Regions from separate parts of the Nonomuraea sp. NPDC004354 genome, predicted to be linked through region 1. Evidence: riboswitches for the same ligand, from Rfam matches in the RefSeq annotation. Region 1 holds a riboswitch; the other holds the start of a gene.

Evidence for each region. A riboswitch is a leader RNA that binds a small molecule or an ion and turns the genes downstream of it on or off. The one in region 1 is predicted to bind cyclic di-AMP.
Region 2: it holds a riboswitch for cyclic di-AMP, as region 1 does, so the genes downstream of both, ACWENQ_RS14855 (coiled-coil domain-containing protein) here and ACWENQ_RS01460 (hypothetical protein) in region 1, are expected to answer to the same signal.

The regions. Positions count from the first base shown of each region.
Region 1 covers NZ_JBSGDV010000001.1:313,060-317,804, reverse strand. The annotation lists gene ACWENQ_RS01480 (NAD(P)-dependent oxidoreductase) at 1-256, opposite strand, end outside; gene ACWENQ_RS01475 (winged helix-turn-helix transcriptional regulator) at 311-670, shown strand; gene ACWENQ_RS01470 (hypothetical protein) at 765-1,523, shown strand; gene ACWENQ_RS01465 (alpha/beta hydrolase) at 1,480-2,352, opposite strand; gene ACWENQ_RS01460 (hypothetical protein) at 2,398-3,267, opposite strand; cyclic di-AMP (ydaO/yuaA leader) riboswitch at 3,428-3,562, opposite strand; gene ACWENQ_RS01455 (hypothetical protein) at 3,888-4,259, opposite strand; gene ACWENQ_RS01450 (roadblock/LC7 domain-containing protein) at 4,284-4,655, opposite strand; gene ACWENQ_RS01445 (hypothetical protein) at 4,685-4,745, opposite strand, start outside.
Region 2 covers NZ_JBSGDV010000004.1:24,520-29,264, reverse strand. The annotation lists gene katG (catalase/peroxidase HPI) at 1-1,371, shown strand, start outside; gene ACWENQ_RS14855 (coiled-coil domain-containing protein) at 1,453-2,406, opposite strand; cyclic di-AMP (ydaO/yuaA leader) riboswitch at 2,410-2,546, opposite strand; gene galT (galactose-1-phosphate uridylyltransferase) at 2,613-3,674, opposite strand; gene ACWENQ_RS14845 (DeoR/GlpR family DNA-binding transcription regulator) at 3,671-4,450, opposite strand; gene ACWENQ_RS14840 (50S ribosomal protein bL37) at 4,585-4,662, shown strand.

The sequences.
Region 1 (4,745 bases):
CGGCCTCGCGGACACCGTCGATCAGGGCCCTGGTGGCGGCGAGGAAGGGCGCCTCGGGCTCGGTGCCGTCGCGCGGCGGGGCGATCGCCGAGATCACCACGTCGTGGCCGGCGGCGAGCTCGGCCGCCTGCGTGACGTTGCCCTTGACCGGGCCCGACCTGCTCACTCCGGTGACGTCGTGGCCGCGGTTGACGAGTTCGGTGACGATGCGCTGACCGATCATGCCGGTGGCGCCGAAAACCAGGATCTTCTTCATGACATCGATAGTATCCATTGGATACTGGTTACTTCATCGTGCTATAGGTACCTTATGGATACTGGCGACGCCTTCGACCCCAACTGCCCGACCCGACTGGTCCTCGACCGCATCGGCGACAAGTGGTCGGTCCTCGTCCTGCTGAGCCTGTCCCGCGGGCCGATGCGCTTCACCGAGCTGCGCGATCGCATCGGCGGCGTCACCCCGAAGGTGCTGACCCAGACACTGCGGGCCATGGAGTACGACGGGCTGCTGACCAGGAAGGTCTACGCCGAGGTGCCGCCCAGGGTGGAGTACACGCTCACCGACCTGGGCCACTCGCTGCACCAGCCGCTCGCCGAGGTCACCCGCTGGGCGGAGAGGAACGTCCACCTCATCCTCAACAGCAGGGAGGCAGCCGATCACGCGGTGTGATCCTTACTCCCCGGAGAAAACTTTCTCCGCCCGGGATGAAGATATCCACCACCGGTCTCTTCCCGTACGGCCCGCGCCTTCATAGCCTGACTCGGTGCGTCCGCTGGAAAGCCTCCTCACCGGGCTGGCGGGGGTGTGCTCGTCCGGCGCCCTGCGCGTGGGCGGCTCCGGGGTGGTCTACCTGCTCGAGGGCAAGGTGACCTACATGGAGAGCGCCGAGACGCCCGGCATCGAGGAGCTGCTCACCGGCGGCGGGCGGGTGAGCCCGGCCGACGTGGACCGGGCGGTGACCCGGCGCGAGGGCGGCGAGCCGCTGTTCGGCGAAGGCCTGCTGAGCCGCGACGAACTGGCCGAGCAGCTGCGCAGGGCGGTGCTCGACGCCGCGCTCGTGCTCTTCGGCACCGACGCCGCCCGGCCCACCTTCCAGCCGAGCGAGCGCCACTGGCTGGGCCCGCACTGGCACTTCGAGGTCGACGAGCTCATCGCCGAATGCGTCCGCAGGAGCACCCGGCTGGACGAGGTCTGGCCGTCGGACGAGCTCGACGCCGCGCCCGTGGTCCCGGTCTCCCGCCTGCCGGGCGATCGCGTCACGCTGAGCGCCCGGCAGTGGGAGGTGCTGGTCCACGCCGACGGCACCGCGACACCGCTGCAACTGGCCAGGCGGCTGGACGCCACGGCCTACACGGTGCTGCTCGCCGTACGGGAACTGGCGGCGGCCGACCTGCTCGTCAAGCCCAGGAGGGCGCCCGCGCTGCCCAAGCGGGTCCCCGCGCCGCCCGGCACCGAGATGCGGCACGAACCGGCGGACCTCAGCCTGCTGCGGCGGCTGCGGAGCGCGCTTGAAGATCTGTGATCGCGTCCATGACCTGCTCCCACAGCGGGCGGGGCAGGTCGTGGCCCATGCCCTCGAAGGTCATCAGCCGCGCGCCGGGGATCGCGGCGGCGGTGGCCCGGCCGCCGGAGACCTGGACCAGCGGGTCGGCCTCGCCGTGGACCACCAGGGTGGGCACCCGCACGCCCGCCAATCCCTCGCTACGGTCGCCTGAGGCGAGGATGGCGGCCAGTTGCCTGGTGGTCCCGGCGGGATCGTGGTCGCGGTCGAAGGCCAGGCCCGCCAGCCGGGCGACGCGCTCGCGGTCGAGGGGGTAGCCGGGCGAACCGATCACCGACCAGACCTCCAGGGCCCGCTCGATCGCGCCCTGCCGGTCGGCGGCGGGCGGGCCGAACAGCGCGGCCATCGCCTCGGGGGTGGGCGGCCCGGCCTCGGGGCTGGGCGTCGACATGATGGAGGTCAGCGTCAGCACCCTGCCGGGGTGCCCGATGGCGAGCGCCTGGGCGATCATGCCGCCCATCGAGATGCCCACCACGTGCGCGGCGGGCCAGCCGAGCGCGTCCATCAGGCCCGCCGCGTCGCCGGCCATGTCGCTCAGCAGGTACGGCGCCGCCGCGCCGGGGGTGAGGTCGGGCACGCCCGCCTCGCGGAAGTGGGTGGAGAGCCCCACGTCGCGGTTGTCGAAGCGGACGACGTGGTGGCCCCTCCTGGAGAGCAGTTCGCAGAACTCGTCGTCCCAGTGGACGAGCTGGGAGCCGAGCCCCATGATCAGCAGAAGGGGCCTGTCTTGGGGGTCACCGATGGGGTCGTAGGCGATGTCGATGCCGTTGGCGCGCGCCATGAGCGTCATGCGAAGCAGAATCTCATTCTGTTTCGCATGACGACAAGAGGGAGATCAGCGGGAGACGACCTTGCGCAGGTGGTCGCGGCCCAGGTAGCCGACGCCGCCGACGATCGCGAGACCGCCGATGAGGGCCAGCGCGGTGCCGGTGTGGCTGTCGTCCTCGGTCGCGCTCCGGGCGGCGGTGGTGCGCACCGGGCCGTCGAAGGAGGCGGGCCTGACCGACGCGGCGGCGGCCGTCGTCCCCTTGGACTCCTGCTCGTCCGCCTCACGGGCGGCGACCAGCTCGGCCTTCTTGGCGGCCTGCGCCTTCTTGGCGGCCTCGGCCTTCTTCTTCTCGGCCAGGGCCAGGTAGTCGACCGGCGGCTTGGCCGGGTTGTGGTCCATACGACCCCACGCGCCGGTGGAGAAGGCGACGGGGTGGTTCTTCTTGCCCACGCCGTCACCCCACTTGGTGATGACGTACTGGACCTTGATGTGGCCCTGACCGCCGTTGCCGTTCACCATCAGCGTGTCGGAGTTGAACTCGCCGCCGGTGAGGTAGGCGAAGGTCTTGGCGTCGAGGTCGAGCATGACGCCGCTGCTGGAGGGCACGCCAGGACCACGGTCACCCACGAAGAAGGGGGCCTTCTTACCCTTGTAGACGACGTAGCCTTCGGTCATGAGGGGCCAGCTCGGGCTGGCTGCCAGGCCCTTGCGCATCGGGATGCCGCTCGCGGGCAGGCCGGTGTCGCCGGCGCGGCCGGAGGAGTCGTCCCAGAAGTAGGAGGCGGTGGTGCCTCCCTGGAGGAGGGTCCGCTGCTGGGTGGTCCGGGCGAGGTCGGGCTCCGTGGGCTCGGCGAGAGCGGCGGCGGCGCCGGAACCGACGGCGAGGGCGGTGGTGACGAGCAGGGCGGAAGCGCGCATGCCAAAGCGGCGGGTCATGAAAGTCCTTTGTGCGAGGGATAGGAAATCCGCGCTCACATGAAGATCAGGCAAAGGCGTAGCCGGGCATGGGCCTAGCAGTCGCTACGCGAAAAGACAGAGCGCGAAAGGAAGCGGGGGGGAAGCGCCGCTCAGTTCGGGGGGCTGTCGTACAAGGGTGGTGTCCTCTCCATCTCGCCTACCGGGTTAGCTGACGGGTTCGGGCGTGGAGATGCCCTACCGGCACGAGGCCGGATTCACCCCAAAGAGATGGGTCCCCGGTTCCCGCAGTCGCGGGATTCGGCGCCGACCGGCCGACTCTTCCCTGGTGAAGAGCACGGTCACCGCTCGGTAACGCAAAGGACTCTATGGGCAAATCACCCCAAAGGCAAAAGCAAACCCATGAATCGGAAAGAGGATCTACCCTTTATCGTCACGATTCAGCAGGCGCGGAGAGCGCGGAAACCCCTGAAAAACAACGGGTTGCGCGGGCGCGGCAGGAAAGCCGATCAAGGGGATAAAAATCATGAAATCGGCAGCGGCGCCGGGGTAAAGCCGGAGTACACACGGCTGAAGAAGGCGCGGGCCGGTCGTACGGCACGCCCCGTGCCCGCCGCGCCGCGGACACGGGGCGTGGTCCGTCAGACCTCGAGCTTCTCCTCGATGCCGCGCAGCTGGTGGCGCGCCAGCGCCAGGTTCGCCCTGGTGCGGTCCAGCGCCAGGTAAAGGAAGAGTCCCTTGCCGCCCCTGCCGGTCATCGGCCTGATGATGTGGTACTGACCGGTCAGCGTGATGAGGATGTCCTCGATGACCTCCTTGAGGCCGAGCGACTCCATCGTGCGCATCTTCGCCTTGACGACCTCGGTGTTGCCCGCGGCGGCCACCTGCAGGTCCAGGTCCTTGGAGCCGCCGAGGGCGCCGAGCGCCATGCCGCTGCCGTAGTCGACCACGACGGCCCCGAGCGCGCCGTCGATCGCCATCATCTCCTTGAGCGAGACGTCCATGCTGGCCATGCGTTTCCTCCGTGTGAATGCGAGTCACTTTCGCGATGCGATGGCGGCGACGCTCGCCGCCGTCTTGCGACCCTCCAGCCGCAGCAGCCCGAGATTGGTGCCGGGCTCGGCCAGGACTGTGAGGACGATCGTGGGGCCGGCCGTGTAGAAGGCGGCGAAGCCCGCGCTGCCCGAGATGAGGGTCTCCTCCAGGGCACCCTTGCCGGCCATGACGGCCATGCGTCTGCTGAGGGCCAGCAGCGCCGCCGACAGCGCGGCGGTCTGCTCGACGTTGCCGCCCGTCAGGTCGCTGGCGATGGTCAGCCCGTCCACGCTGCAGGCGATGCTTCCGCTGACGTCGGGCGTACGCTCGCGCAACAGGATCATCTCCTTCAGCACCTCGTCCCGCAGCTCCACCGGTGGCCTCCTTCTGAGTGAGGGGAACCTCACGACAGCTCCTCCAGCGCCTTCTTCAGCCGCAACAGCAGGTTCACGTCGGTCGGGTCC
Region 2 (4,745 bases), on a different contig from region 1:
GACGACCATGTGGGGCCGGAGCCCGAGGGCGCGCCGCTGGAGGCGCAGGGCCTGGGCTGGCTGAGCAGCTACGGCACCGGCAAGGGCGGTGACACGATCACCAGCGGTCTCGAGGTGACGTGGTCCGACCGGCCGACGCAGTGGAGCAACCGTTACTTCGAGATTCTCTTCGGCCACGAGTGGGAGCTCACCACGAGCCCCGGCGGCGCGAAGCAGTGGGTCGCGAAGGACGCCGAGGCGTTCATCCCGGACGCCCACGACCCGTCGAGGAAGCACAAGCCGACGATGCTCACGACCGATCTGTCGCTGCGCGTCGACCCGACGTACCAGAAGATCTCCCTCCACTTCCTGGAGAACCCCGACGAGCTCGCGTCGGCCTTCGCCAAGGCCTGGTACAAGCTGCTGCACCGCGACATGGGTCCGGTCAGCCGCTTCCTCGGACCGTGGGTCGCCGAGCCCCAGCTGTGGCAGGATCCGGTGCCGGCGGTCGACCACGAACTCGTGGGCGACGCCGACGTCGCCTCCCTCAAGGCGAAGATCCTGGAGTCCGGCCTCACGACCGCTCAACTGGTCTCCACCGCCTGGGCCGCCGCAGCGAGCTTCCGGTCCACCGACAAGCGCGGCGGCGCAAACGGCGCCCGGCTCCGTCTCGAGCCGCAGCGCAGCTGGGAGGTCAACCAGCCCGAGCAGCTCACGACGGTCCTGGACGCCCTCGAGGGCATCCGGCGCGAGTTCAACGAGGCCGGCGGCGCGAAGATCTCGCTCGCCGACCTGATCGTGCTGGCCGGCTCGGCCGCCGTCGAGAGGGCAGCGGGCGAGGCCGGCGTGGCGGTGACGGTGCCGTTCCGCCCGGGCCGTACCGACGCCACTCAGGAGCAGACCGACGTCGAGTCCTTCCGGGTCCTGGAGCCGCGGGCCGACGGGTTCCGCAACTACCTGCGTTCCGACGAGAAGACGCAACCGGAGGTGCTGCTCGTCGATCGTGCCTACATGCTCAACCTGACTCCGCCCGAGATGACCGTCCTCATCGGCGGCCTGCGTTCCCTCGGAGCCAACGTCGGCGGTACCCGGCACGGCGTCCTCACCGACCGGCCCGGTGTGCTCACCGCCGACTTCTTCACCAACCTGCTCTCCCCGGGCACCCGGTGGAAGGCATCGGACTCCGAGGAGCATCTGTACGAGATCCGCGACGTGGTCACCGATGAGGTGAAGTGGACCGCCACCGCGGTCGACCTCATCTTCGGCTCCAACTCCCAGCTACGGGCCCTCGCGGAGGTCTACGCCAGCCAGGACGCCCGCGACAAGTTCGTGACCGACTTCGTCGCGGCCTGGACCAAGGTCATGGAACTCGACCGGTTCGACCTCGCCTGACCCGTGAACGCCCCCGCCGCCGAGGGCGGCGGCGGGGGCGGCGGAGGCGTATCGGTCCAGGCGGCTCGCCATCGCCTGCTTTCAGTTCATCGAGACGTGGACGTGGTCGTAGTGGTTCTCGGTGATGCTGCCGCGGTCGGACATCGGCCGCCAGCCGCTGCCGCTGTTGATCCGCTGCCGCCAGATCACGTACTTGACGCCCAGGCGGGTCTGGTTCTTCACCGCCCACGCCGCGATCTGGTCGCCCAGCGTCCGGTTGACGGCCGCGGGCATGGAGCCGCCCGAGCTCATCATGAAGTCGCAGGCCCGTCCGAGGGGGTGTTCCCCGCTGCTGCCCGACCGGTAGCAGCCCACCTCGAACGGCAGCGCGAACGTCTTCTTGATGGTGTCGCGCATGAGCCGGGTGCGCGGGGTGATGTTGTCCGACCCGGCGGGAAGCTCAGGCGCCCAGCTGCCGTCGGCCTTGCGGCCAGGACCGGTCGGCACGAGGGCCTGCAGCTTCTTCTCGATGTCCTTGATCATGCCCTCGGCGGCCTTCCGGTCGCCGGCGACCTGCTCGGTCTCGGTCCTGATCCGGTCGGCGAGCGCGGTGGCCGCGTCGGCGGCCTGCTTCTTGGTGTCGCGCGCCGCGGCGACGTTCTTGACGACCGCGTCCTGCTCGGCGCTCATCTGCTCGAGCAGGGCGGCGGTGTTGAGGTCGGGGGTGAACAGCAGCGTCGGCAGGTCAGGGGTGCTGGCCTGGTAGCGCAGCTCGGTGATCCTCGAGGCCTCCTTCTCGGCCGTGACCAGCGTCTGCTCGGCCGCCGCGAGCTGTTTCCCGGCCGCTTTCGCGTCCTTCTGGGCCTTGGCCAGCGAGACGCGCTTGGCGTTGTAGGTCCGGATCAGCTTGTCGACCCGGGTGTTGAGCTTCTTCAGCTCGGTCCGCAACTGCGGTTCGGACGGCTTGGGGGCAGCCGAGACCGCGGTCGCGGAACCGATCACGAGGGACAGCGCGGCGACAGCACCGCATGCGAAACGGGACGTGGGGGACGCCACGAACGATCCTCTCCGTCTGCCGGCCGGGTTAGCTGACGGGTTCGGGCGGGAGAAGCCCTACCACACGCGTGGATTCACCCCAGGTTCTCGATGGGTCCCCGGCTCCGGGCAACGCGCCCAGGATTAGGCATGTGACGGCTGTGAAAGCCGACGAATCGGGATATTAGTAGTAAATCCCCCGTAATGCGACCTCAAGCGGACATTAATTAGTGATCTACTTGTGATCGAAGCAGCCGTGCCGCGTCCTCGGGCAGAACGTCGTTGACGAAGGCGCCCATCGCCGACTCCGAGCCCGCCAGGTACTTCAGCTTCTCCGGCGCCCTGCGGATGCTGAACAGCTCCATGTGCAGGTAGGCCAGGTCGCGGCCGTGCCGTACGGGGGCCTGGTGCCAGGCGGCCACGTACGGCATGACCACCCCGAACAGCCCGTCGAGCGCCTTCAGCACGCGGGTGTAGACGGGGCCGAAGGCGGCGCGCTCCTCCTGGGTGAGCGCCGCCAGGTCCGGAACCTGGCGGTGCGGGTAGAGGTGCACCTCGAACGGGTAGCGGGCGGCGGCCGGCACGAACGCGGTCCACAGCTCGTTGGCGGCCACCACACGCTCGCCCGCCCGCTCGGCGGCCAGCACGTCGGCGAACAGGTTCGGCCGCTTGGCCGCGGCCGCCAGGTGCAGGCGGGTGCGCGGGGTGACGTAGGGGTAGGCGTAGATCTGGCCGTGCGGGTGCGCCAGCGTGATGCCGATCTCGGCGCCCCTGTTCTCGAAGCAGAACACCTGCTCCACGCCCGGGATCGCCGACAGCTCGGCCGTGCGGTCGGCCCAGGCCTCCATCACCAGCTCCACCTGCTCGTCGGACAGCGCCGAGAAGGAGGAGTCGTGGTCGGAGGTGAAGCAGACGACCTCGCAGCGCCCGACCCCCGGCCGCACCTCGCTCAGCCCGCCGGGGGCGGCGTAGGTGCCCAGGTTGGTGGAGAAGCTGGGAAAGCGGTTCTCGAAGACGGCGACGTCGTAGTCGGCGGCCGGGATCTCGGTCGGCTTGCCGGGCCTGGTCGGGCACAGCGGGCACTCGTCGGCCGGCGGCAGGAAGGTGCGGGTCTGCCGGTGACCCGCCATCGCCACCCACTCCTCGGTGAGCGGGTCGTAGCGCAGTTCGGAGGCCGCGGGCCTGGGCGGCAGCTCGCGCTCGTCGATCGCGCTCCGGTCGGCGTCGTCGCGCCGGTCGAAGTAGATCAACTCTCGGCCGTCGGCCATGTGCGCGATGGTGCGCTTCACTTGATGTCCTCCGCGATGATCAGTTCTCCCGCCCGCTCGGCCAGCTCCGCGCGCGCCTCGTCCGGCAGGGCCGCGTCGCTGATGACGACGTCGGCCTCCGACAGCTCCGCGATCGTGCTGATGCCGACCGTGCCCCACTTGGTGTGGTCGGCCGGGACCACCAGGCGATGTGCCGAGGCGACCAGTTCCCTGTCGGTCTCCGACTCCAGCAGGTTGGGGGTGGTGAAACCGGCCTTGGTGCTCATGCCGTGCACGCCCAGGAACAGCGTGTCGACGTGGAGCCGCCTGATGGCCGCGACGGCGACCGGGCCGACCAGGGCGTCGGACGGCGTGCGGACGCCGCCGGTGAGCACCACCGTGCGGTCGGCGCGCGGGCTGCGGTGGAAGACGTCGGCGACGGGGATGGAGTTGGTGATGACGGTGAGGTCCGGCACGTCGACCAGGTGGTGGGCCAGCGTCCAGGTGGTGGTGCCGGCCGACAGGGCGACGGCGGTGCCGGGGCGGACGAGCGTGGCCGCCCTGCGGGCGATCGCGTCCTTCTCCGGCTGCTGACGCATCGACTTGGCGGCGAAGCCCGGCTCTTCCGTCGAGCCGGGGCCGTTGATCGTGGCCCCGCCGTGCACCTTCTCGAGCAGGCCCCGCTCGGCGAGCGCCTCCAGGTCCCGGCGAATGGTCATGTCGGAGACGCCGAGCTCGCGGACGAGGTCGGCCACCCGGACTCCGCCGCTGCGACGGACGCGCTCCAGGATCGCCTGTTGCCGCTGTGGTGCGAGCATGTGCCCTCCTTCCAACAGATTCCACCAAATTATGACACATCTATGTTGAAACATGGGGAGTGGAATCTGGCGAAGGCCTTGTCCGGGCCGCCGCCTTCGCGAGAGGTTGGGATCATCACATGAGGAGGTAGGCGATGGCGAAGCGCGCCCGCAAGACCAAGGCCCGCAAGAAGAAGGCGGCCAACCACGGCAAGCGTCCCAACGCTCGCTGAGGCAGGACATCGGGTACACCGCGTACGCCGCGTACGCCGCGTACCCGATGTCCGGTCCCCCCTCTGGCGCCACGGGCAGCGAC